Regions from separate parts of the Phenylobacterium sp. GW823-FHT02A09 genome, predicted to be linked through region 2. Evidence: riboswitches for the same ligand, from Rfam matches in the RefSeq annotation. Region 2 holds a riboswitch; the other holds the start of a gene.
What was found. Region 2 has a riboswitch for S-adenosylmethionine ahead of AC1Q87_RS07545 (homoserine O-succinyltransferase). Riboswitches for the same ligand answer to the same signal wherever they lie in the genome.
Positions count from the first base shown of each region.

Region 1: linked by a shared signal. The riboswitch ahead of AC1Q87_RS00580 (threonine aldolase family protein) and the one ahead of AC1Q87_RS07545 (homoserine O-succinyltransferase) in region 2 are both predicted to bind S-adenosylmethionine.

Region 1 covers NZ_JBXAJZ010000001.1:101,261-106,588, forward strand. The annotation lists gene AC1Q87_RS00565 (Rieske (2Fe-2S) protein) at 1-11, shown strand, start outside; gene AC1Q87_RS00570 (O-acetylhomoserine aminocarboxypropyltransferase) at 229-1,530, shown strand; gene AC1Q87_RS00575 (SHOCT domain-containing protein) at 1,619-1,816, shown strand; SAM-I-IV-variant riboswitch at 1,906-2,013, shown strand; gene AC1Q87_RS00580 (threonine aldolase family protein) at 2,038-3,099, shown strand; gene AC1Q87_RS00585 (AAA family ATPase) at 3,146-4,270, shown strand; gene AC1Q87_RS00590 (siderophore-interacting protein) at 4,274-5,182, opposite strand; gene nagA (N-acetylglucosamine-6-phosphate deacetylase) at 5,220-5,328, opposite strand, start outside.
Region 2 covers NZ_JBXAJZ010000002.1:91,436-96,763, forward strand. The annotation lists gene infC (translation initiation factor IF-3) at 1-142, shown strand, start outside; gene AC1Q87_RS07545 (homoserine O-succinyltransferase) at 217-1,146, opposite strand; SAM-I-IV-variant riboswitch at 1,191-1,297, opposite strand; gene AC1Q87_RS07550 (MFS transporter) at 1,571-2,812, shown strand; gene AC1Q87_RS07555 (MFS transporter) at 2,809-4,014, shown strand; gene AC1Q87_RS07560 (EamA family transporter) at 4,064-4,966, shown strand; gene AC1Q87_RS07565 (DUF1345 domain-containing protein) at 4,963-5,328, opposite strand, start outside.

The DNA.
Region 1 (5,328 bases), on a different contig from region 2:
GCACGGCCTAGCGCCGACGCCCCCTCAGTCAGCCTTCGGCTGCCAGCTCACCCAGAGGGGGAGCATCTCGGCGCATCAGATCTTCCCCCTTTGGGGGAGGTGGATCGATGCGCAGCATCCAGACGGAGGGGGCGTTCGGCCTGCGCGACTACGCTCTCCCGCAGCAATTCTGAGGACGCTCCGTAGTCTCCCAGGCTGGACCGCGCCACGTCTGGCGGGCTAGGTCGCATGCAACGAGACGTAGAGGACGCCCGCATGACCCAGAACTTCGAGACCCGCGCCATTCACGCCGGCGCTGCGCCCGATCCCACGACCAAGGCCCGGATCACCCCGATCTACCAGACCACGGCCTTCGTATTCGACGACGCCGACCATGCGGCGAACCTCTTCAATCTCGAAGCGCCGGGCAACATCTACACCCGCCTGGGCAACCCCACGACCGGCGTGCTGGAAGCGCGAATCGCCGACCTCGAAGGCGGCGTCGCGGCCCTGGCTGTCGGCAGCGGCCACGCCGCCCAGTTCCTGGCCTTCCACTCGCTGATGGAGCCGGGCTGCAACATCGTCGCCTCACGCAAGCTCTACGGCGGCTCGATCAACCAGCTCGGCCAGTCGTTCAAGCGGATGGGCTGGGAAACCACCTTCATCGACAGCGACAATCCGGCCGACTACGCGGCGGCCATCAACGACAAGACCCGCGCGGTCTTCGTCGAGTCGATCGCCAATCCGGGCGGCGTGATCACCGACATCGCCGCCATCGCCAAGGTTGCCCATGACGCCGGCGTGCCGCTGGTCGTCGACAACACCCTGGCCACGCCCTACCTCTGCCGGCCGTTCGAGCACGGCGCCGACATCATCGTCCACTCGCTGACCAAGTTCCTCGGCGGCCACGGCAACTCGATGGGCGGGGCGATCATCGATTCCGGCCGCTTCGACTGGGCCGCCTCGGGCAAGTTCGGCTACCTCTCGCAGCCGAACCCGAGCTATCACGGCAAGGTCTTCACCGAGGCGTTCGGCCCGGCCGCCTTCATCGTCGCCTGCCGCGCGCTCGGCCTGCGCGACCTTGGCCCGTCGATCTCGCCGTTCAACGCCTTCATGATCCTGACCGGCATCGAGACCCTGCCGCTGCGCATGCAGCGCCATGTCGACAACGCCCTGGCCGTCGCCAAGTGGCTGGAAGCCAGCGACAAGGTCGCCTGGGTCTCCTACGCCGGTCTCGACGGCAATCCGTACAACGCCCTGGCCAAGCGCTACACGCCGAACGGCGCCGGCTCGGTGTTCTCGTTCGGGCTCAAGGGCGGCTATCAGGCGGGCGTCAAGCTGGTCGGCGGCGTGAAGTTGTTCTCGCACCTGGCCAACCTTGGCGACACCCGCAGCCTGATCATCCACCCGGCCTCGACCACCCACCGCCAGCTGGACGAGAAGAACCAGGTCGCCGCCGGCGCCGGCCCGGACGTCATCCGTCTGTCGGTCGGCATCGAGAACGTCGCCGACCTGATCGCCGACCTCGAACAGGCCTTCGCGGGCCTCTGACCCGAGCCCGGCGCGCGCGACGCAGGGTTGCGCGCGCCGGGCGCTCCGCGCCAAGATGGGGCGGGGGCTCAAGACAGTAGGACGCTTAATGACCCGTACGCTCGCCGCCGCCCTCATTCTCAGCCTCGCCGCCGCCCCGCTCGCCGCCTGCGGCAGCACCGCGACCACCCAGGTCGACACCGCCACGACGGGCCAGCAGCTCATCGACCTCAAGCGCGCTCTGGACGAAGGCGTAATCAGCAAGTCCGAGTACGAGCGCAAGCGGAAGGACATCCTCCGCAAGTAGGGGAGGCTCGCGCGACCTCTCCAACCTGGGGGGGGAGAGAGAGGTCGGCTCCCCTTGCCCTGCGCGCCGATCCCCGCTACCCAGCGCCTCAATAGCATCAAGAGTTTGAGCCGACGCTCAAACGCCAACCTGCTCCCGAGCAAGGTGGCGCCTCCTTCGGGAGGGATGTGGCCGGTCCGGCAACGAAACGGGACGAAGCCTCAGCGTCATTCAGCCTCCAGATGCGCAACCGCATTGCCGAGGGACGCATGTCCAACATCCAGCAGTTCGCCAGCGACAACTACGCCGGCATTTGTCCGCAGGCCTGGGCGGCCATGGACGCCGCCAATCGCGGCCATGCGCCGGCCTATGGCGAGGATCCGTGGACCCAGGCCGCCGCCGACGCTTTCCGCGCCCTGTTCGCCTCCGATTGCGAGGTGTTCTTCGCCTTCAACGGCACCGCCGCCAACTCCATGGCCCTGGCCGCCCTCTGTCAGTCCTATCACAGCGTCATCTGCGCGGAGACGGCCCACGTCGAGACCGACGAGTGCGGCGCGCCCGAGTTCTTTTCCAATGGCTCCAAGCTGCTGGTCGCGCCCAGTCCGGACGGCAAGCTGACCCCGGCCGCGATCCGCGAGATCGCCGGCAAGCGCAGCGACATCCACTATCCCAAGCCCCGCGTCGTAACGATCACCCAGCCGACCGAGACCGGGCAGGTCTATTCGGCGGACGAGGTACAGGCGATCTCGGCCGTGTGCCGCGAGCTGGGCCTGCGCCTGCACATGGACGGCGCGCGGTTCGCCAACGCCTGCGCGCACCTGGGCTGCGAGCCGGCCGACATCACCTGGAAGGCCGGGGTCGACGTGCTCTGCTTCGGCGGCACCAAGAACGGCATGGCGGTGGGCGAAGCGATTCTGTTCTTCGACCGCGCCCTGGCCGAGGACTTCGACTACCGCTGCAAGCAGGCCGGTCAGTTGGCCTCGAAGATGCGGTTCCTGGCCGCGCCGTGGACCGGCATGTTGGAGGGCGGCGCTTGGCTCTCCAACGCCGCGCACGCCAACGCCTGCGCGCGCCGTCTCGCCGATAGGATCGCGGGCCTGCCGGGCGCGTCGCTGATGTTCCCGGTGCAGGCCAATGCGGTGTTCGTCGCCGCGCCCGAGGACCGGCTGGACGCCCTGCGCGCCCGGGGCTGGCGCTTCTACACCTTCATCGGCGGCGGAGCCCGGTTCATGTTCTCCTGGGACGCTGACATGGGCCGCGTCGACGCCCTGGCCGCCGACATGGAGGCGGTGTTCGGCGCCTAGGTTCGGCGCTAGGCTCGCGGAGCCATTGGCTGCATCGGGAGAGCCCTTGCTCCGCGTCCGCGATTTCTCCGCCGCCGGTTATCGGTCGCTGCGCAAGATCAGCTGCCCGGTTTCGGACCTTGAGGTGTTCGTCGGCGGCAACGGGGTCGGCAAGACCAATCTCTACCGGGCCCTGGAACTGGTCGCCGCGGCGGCCGACAACAGCCTCGGTCGTCAGCTGGCGCAGGAAGGCATGGCCGCCGCCTTCTGGGCCGGGCCGCGGCGGGCCGGCGCACAGCGGATCGAGCTGGAGGTCAGCCTCGCCGAACCGGGCGGCCGGGGGCGCTATCGCTACCGGGTCGAAATCGGCTTCCCGCAGCGCGGCGTGGCCGCGGCCTTCGACCTCGAGCCGCAGATCAAGGAGGAGCAGCTCTCCTACGACGGCGGCGGTCGACAGGTGCGGCTGCTGGACCGGCGTGGGCCGTCGGTGATGGCGCGGGACGAGGACGGCCGCCCGGCGGAGATCGACATCGATCTGCTGGCTTCGGAGACCGTGCTCGGCCGACTGCAGGATCCTAGCCGCTATCCGATGCTCGACCTGGTTCGACGAACCTTGCTGGAATGGCGCTTCTATCACGACCTGCGCACCGACGCCGGCTCGCCGCTGCGCCGGCCGTGCCCGGCGGTGGCGACCCCGACCCTGGCGTCTGACGGCGCGAACCTGGCGGCGACGTTCGCGACCCTCGCCCACATCCGCCAGGACACCCGCGACCTGGACGAGGCGGTCGCCGAGGCGTTTCCCGGCGCACGGCTAGTCGTTCCGCCGCCCGAGCGGACGGCCCGCTTCGGCATGGTCTTCGCCGAGTTCCCCGACCGGGTGTTCGAGCCGGAAGAGTTGTCCGACGGCACCCTGCGGTTTCTCGGCCTGGCCGGGGCGCTGCTGGCCTACCGGTTGCCGCCGCTGGTAGCGCTGAACGAGCCGGAGGCCAGCCTGCATCCGCAACTCATGGCCCCGCTGGCGCGGATGGTCGCGCGCGCTTCGGAGCGTTCGCAGGTCTGGCTGGTCACGCACTCGCAAGCGTTGGCCGACGCGGTCGAGCAATCGGGCGCCGGCCAGGTGCGCACGGTGATCAAGCGGGACGGCGCGACCTGGATCGAGGGGCTGAAGTTGACCGGGGAGTTTGCGGAGTAGGCGCTAGTCGAGCACGCGGCCTTCGCGCCAATAGCCCATAAGGTTCAGCGAGGCCTTGTCGACCTTGCGCTCGGTGACCAGCAGGCGGCGGATGGCGAGCACGGCGGCCGCCTCGCCGGCGACCCAGCCGTAGAAGCCGGCGTCTCCGGGGGCGGAGACGTCCCACAAGATCGCCTCGTCGACGTCCACGTCGGCCAGCACCGGAACCGGCTTGGGCGCAGCGACTGGGACCGCTGCGCGTTGGGCGGCCGCGATCATCAGGCCCCCGGGCGCGCCGAGCTTGCGCGGCATCCATTCGACCGCCAGGCCGGGCCAAGCGGCGATCGCGATCTCGTCGTCCTGGTCCGGGATCTCGATGAACAGCTGAGTCTGCGGAGGCTCGGGCAGAGCGGCCAACTCCTCCAGGATGCCGGCCACGGCCGGAAGGGCGGTCTCGTCGGCGATCAACAGCAGACGCTTCAGGCCCTGGGGCGGCTTCCACTCATAGCCGCCGCCGTCGCCCTCGAACGCGGCGTTGGGGGCCATGATCTGCAGACGCTCTCCCGGCTGCGCGCGCGTCGCCCAGGTCGACGCGGGGCCGGTCTCGCCGTGCAACACGAAGTCGACGTCGACCTCGCCGGCTTCCGCGCGCAGGGCGCGGATCGTGTAGGTGCGCATCGACGGGCGGGTCTCGACGTCCTGCTTCTTGTAGCGGGCGTACCAGTCCGGGGTGATGGCCATGGCCGGCGGGCGGCCCTGCGGATCGGGGAAGAAGATCTTGATGCGCTGGTCGGGCGCCAGGGTCGCCATCTGGCGGACCTGCGGGCCTTCGAAGGTCAGCCGCGAGAGATGCGGCGACAGCGTCGTCTTGGCCTTCAGGGCGACGTCGAACAGCTGATAGGGCGAGGCGGGGGAGGCGGCAGGCTGCGACATGGGTTCACAACATCATAGCTGCGAACGACTCGCAATATCATTCAGCTCCGCCGATCCAAGTCCGCTTGGCTTTCAAGTCCTGGTCCAGCAGCACGAGGTCGGCGCGCGCGCCCGGCGCGACGACGCCGTAGTCGCCTTTCAGGCCG
Region 2 (5,328 bases):
CCGCGGTCGCGAACTGGCTCACCCGGAACTGGGCATGAAGCTGCTCCAGAAGGTCAAGGCCGACTTCGACGAAGTCGCCAAGGTCGAGTACGAGCCGCGCATGGAAGGCCGTCAGATGATCATGATCCTGGCCCCGCGCTAGGACCGATCACATCGACAGATCGACGAACGGCCGCCCTTCGGGGCGGCCGTTTGCGTTTGGCGTCGCGCGAGCCGTCAGGCGTACACTTCCGTGCCGATGTTCCGCAGATCGTACGGCGTCGTGCGGTAGATCTCGTTGATCCAGTTGGCGAACAGCAAGTGGGCGTGGCTGCGCCAGCGGTTGCCGGGCGCTCGGTCGGGGTCGCCGCCCGGGAAATAGTGCCGGGGCTGCGGGGTGGCGGGATCCTTGGCGCGGTCGCGCACGAACTCGTCGGCGAGCGTGGCGGCGTCATATTCCAGGTGGTTGAACATCTGCAGCCCGCGCCGGACCGAGTCCTCGACGAGGCAGAGGCCGGCCTCGTCGGATTCCAGCAGCACCTTGAGCCCGGCGTGCTGGGGCAGTTCTTCGCGCCGCACCTCGGTCCATCGCGAGACCGGCACGTCGACCTCGTCGGACATGCCGCGCAGGTACGGAGAGGCGGGCGCGACCAGCCGGTGGGTGAAGACGCCCGAGCGCTTGGCCGGTAGCACGTGCTTGCCGACGCCGTGGAAGTGGCGCAGCGCCGCCTGGGCCGCCCAGCAGATGTTCAGGCTGCTGTGCACATGGCTCTGGGTCCAGTCGAAGATCCGCCGCAGCTCGTCCCAGTAGTCGACCTGCTCGAAGGGCAGCGTCTCGACCGGGGCCCCGGTGACGATGAAGCCGTCGAAGCGTTCGTGCCGGACCTCGTCCCAGGTCCGATAGAAGGCGGCCAGGTGTTCCGGCGGCGTGTTGCGCGGGGTGTAGCTGGCCAATTGGACCAGCGAGAGCTCGACCTGCAGCGGGGTGGCGCCCAGCAGCCGGGCGAACTGGATCTCGGTCTTCGGCTTGTCCGGCATCAGGTTGAGCAGCCCGATGCGCAGCGGCCGGATGTCCTGACGGGCGGCCTGGGTCTCGGCCATGACGATGACGCCCTCGGCCTCGAGGGTGGCGCGCGCAGGCAAGGCGTCGGGAATCTTGATCGGCAAGGCTCGGCCCTCAGTAGCGTTCTATTCGACCGGGACGGAGCTGGGATCACCCGTTTGGTTGCCGCCTCGGCCACATCCTCCCCTGGGGGAGCGCCACCTTGCTCGGGAAAGCAGGTTGGCGTTGGGCGACGCCCAACTCTTGATGCGAAACCAGCAATAGGAAATGCGGGCGCAGACCACAAGCCCCGACAAATCCGTACGCCGACCGGCGCAGCCGAACCGTCGGCACGAACCGGCCGGCTTGGGGGATTCGCAGGGTGGGATCGTGCCGTAGCGGCAGCGGGGCCGGAGGGGTTCGTGCGCGGCGGCTGGCGAGGGCCTTGTCGCGCCATACTGAGGCCTCGAAGCCGCACCCCGGTGTTCGAACAACCAAGCGCCGAACTCGGGCTTGCGGCGTAACGCAGGTCGTCTTAACAGCGCTCACATGTCCGACACCGCGCCGCGCGGGAAGGCTCCGTCCCGCTGGGCCGCGCCGTCCCTGATCGCCGTCATTTTTATCAATATGCTCGGCTTCGGGATCATCGTCCCGTTGCTGCCGTTCTACGCCAAGTCATTCAACGCGCCGGGCTGGCAGATCGGTCTGATCTTCGCGGCCTATTCGGTCGGCGCCTTCTTCGGCGAACCCTTCTGGGGCCGGTTGTCCGACAAGTACGGCCGCAAGCCGCTGCTGATCTCGACGATCTGCGGCAACTGCCTCTGCTACCTGGCCCTGGCCTTCGCCCCCAACATCTGGGCGGCGTTCGCGATCCGCTTGGTCGGCGGGCTGGCGGCCGGCAACGGCGCGGTCGTGCAAGGCTACCTGGCCGATGTCACCCCGCCCGAAAAGCGCGCGCGGCAGATGTCGTACCAGAGCGCGGCCTGGAACGTCGGCCTGATCGTCGGCCCGTCGGTCGGCGGCCTGTTCGTGCATACCGGCGCGGGCCCGGCCGGCTTCCGCATTCCGCTGTTCATCGCCTCGGGCCTGGCCCTGCTCTGCGTGATCGCGATCATGCTGTTCATCCGCGAGAGCCGCATCCGCGACACCAGCATCACCGATCGGCCCAGCCGCTGGTCGGCGATCGGCGAGGCGGTCAGCCATCCGGTGATCGGCCGCCTGATGCTGCTGACCTTCCTGGTCGGCTTCGCCTTCACCGGCATCGAGTCGATGTTCGGCCCGTGGGCCAACGCCCGCTTCGGCTGGGAGCCGCGCGACATCGGCGTCTGCTTCGCCTTCGTCGGGGTGGCCGCGTTCCTGACCCAGACGCTGGTGACAGGCCAGATGTCCGAGCGCTTCGGCGAAGGGCCGATGCTGGCCATCGGCATGAGCATGACCGTGGTCGGGGCGCTGCTGCAGACCGTCTCCACGGGCGGTCCGATGACCATCGCCCTGATGTGCTTCACCGCCGTCGGACAGTCGGTCGCGTACCCGAACGTCGGGGCGCTGATCTCACGCACGGCCGACCCGCATAAGCAGGGGCAGATCCTGGGCTTGAACAACGCCTGCGGCGCGGCCGCCCGCGTGGTCGGGCCGATCACGGCGGGCTTCGTGTTCGAGCACGTCCTCAACGGGCCCTTCATCATCGGCGCCCTGGTGGTGGCGCCGGCGATCTTCCTGGCGCTGTCGGCCAGCCGCAAGGCCCGGGCCCACCTGCAGGCGCAGCAGGCGCAGGCGGCGGAACAGCCATGACCCCCGCCCCCGTCTCGCGCGGGGAGGAGACACGGGCGCTGGTCGTCCTGCTGTCGGTGATCTTCCTCAACATCGCAGGCTTTGGCCTGGTGATCCCGCTGCTGCCGTTCTTCGGCAAGTCGCTGGACGCGCCGGCCTGGCAGATCGCCATCCTGTTCTCGGCCTTCTCGTTCGGGCAGTTCCTGGGCGAGCCGTTCTGGGGCCGGATGTCCGACCGGATCGGCCGTCGGCCGGTTCTGATGGTGACCATCGCCGGCGGCGCGCTGGCCTATGTGGCGCTGGCCTTCGCGCCGAACATCTGGCTGGCCTTCCTGGCGCGGTTCGTCGGCGGCTTCCTGTCCGGCAACATCTCGACGCTGCAAGGGGCGTTGGCCGACATCACTCGGCCCGAGGAGCGGGCCGCGAAGATGGGACTTATGGGCTCGGCCTTCTCGCTCGGCTTCATGGTCGGGCCGGCGCTGGGCGGGCTGCTGGCGCATCCGGAGCTTGGCCCCTTGGGCTTCCATATCCCGCTGTTCGCGGCGGCGGGCTTCGGGCTGCTGTCGGCGCTGGCGGTGATGGCGTTCGTGCGCGAGAGCCGGCCCGCGCCGCGGCAGGGCCCGCAGCCGAACCGCCTGGAGGTGCTTCGCATCTCGCTGGCCGACCCGATCATCCTGCGGGTGATGCTGATCAGCTTCGTGGTCATCTCGGGCTTCGCCGGGATCGAGGCGACCTATGGCCTATGGACCGAGCACCGGTTCGGCTGGGGCCCGCGCGAGATCGGCTTCGCGTTCATGGGCATCGGCGTGCTGGGCGCCTTCTGCCAGGCGGTGGTGACCGGGATGCTGGTGCGCCGGCATGGCGAGACCACGGTGCTGACCGCAGGGTTGGCCGCGATGTGGATCGGGATGCTCTTCCAGTTCTTCTCGCCCAACTGGCCGGTGGCGATGGTCGGCTTCGCCTTCGTCTGCTTCGGGCAGTCGATCTGCTTCCCGTGCCTGACGGCGCTGATCTCGCAGGCCGCGCCGCCCGAGCGGCAGGGCGAGACCCTGGGCCTCAACATGTCGAACATGGCGCTGGCGCGGATCGGCGGGCCGATCTTCGCCGGCCAGCTGTTCTCGCTGGTCGATCCCGGCGCAGCCTTCGTGGTCACCGCGATCCTGATCGTACCGGCGGCGGTGATGGCGCTGCAGATCCTGAAGCGGATGCCGCGTCCAGCGTAACGAGGGCTGCGTGACGAGACGGGGCGCCTTCCGCTACTAGGTGGCCGCCATGCAGTCCCCAGCCCCAGCCGGCGCCCCGCGCGCCCTGATCCCCTATGCGGCGCTTATCGGCGCGATCGTGTCGCTGTGCGTCGGCACCTCGTTCGCCAAGCAGCTGTTCCCGCTGGTCGGCGCGCAGGGGGCGACCGCCTATCGGGTCGGGTTCTCGGCGCTGCTGCTGTGCCTGATCTGGCGGCCGTGGCGCCAGCCGCTGACCCGCGACGATCTCAGTCGGCTGGCCCTGTACGGCGCGGTGCTGGGGCTGATGAACCTCTGCTTCTACATGGCGATCCGCACCATTCCGCTGGGACTGGCCATCGCCATCGAGTTCATCGGCCCGCTGAGCCTGGCGCTGATCCACGCGCGGCGGCCGATCCATTTCGTCTGGATCGGGCTGGCGGCCCTCGGCCTGCTGCTGTTGCTGCCGCTGCGCGACGCGGCCCATGCGCTCGATCCGGTCGGGGTGGGCTTCGCCGCCGCCGCCGCGGTCTGCTGGGCGCTCTACATCGTGCTCGGCAAGCGCACCGGCCACCTGCCGGCCGGCCAGTCGGTGGCGCTGGGCATGAGCACCGCGGCGCTGATCGTGGTGCCGTTCGGCCTGGTCGAGGCGGGCGCGGCGCTGTTCGACCCGAAGCTGCTGGCCCTGGGGCTGGTGGTGGCGATCGTCTCGAGCGCCATCCCCTACTCGCTGGAGATGGTCGCCCTGCGCGGCATCCCCAAGCGCAGCTTCGGGGTGATGCTGAGCCTGGAGCCGGCGGCCGGGGCGGTGGCGGGACTGCTGATCCTGGGCGAGCACCTGGCGCTCTCGCAATGGCTGGCGATCGGGCTGATCATCGCCGCCTCCGTGGGGGTGATCCTGACCGATCCGGCCGCGGCCGGGCAGCTCGCGGAGGATGGCGCGCCGGCGCCCTAGAACAGCCCGGCCAACAGGTTGATCGTCAGCGCCAGGACCACGGTGTTGAACACGAAGGCGACGACTCCGTGGACGGTGCCGATGCGGCGCAGCTCCTTGGACGTGAACGAGACGTCCGCGGTCTGGCAGGCGACGCCGATGACCACCGAGAAGTGCAGGAAGTCCCAGTAGTCGGGCAGCTCGCCGCCCGGGAACTGCAGGCCGCCGGCGTCACGCGGGGTGTCGTCGTCGGGGGCGTAGAACTCATGCGCGTAGTGCAGGGCGAAGATGAGCTGCACCATGAACCAGGACGCGGCGACCGTCGCGAAGACCAGGCCCACCCGCAGCCCCTTGATCAGGCCGGCGTCGGCCTTGGCGGCGGA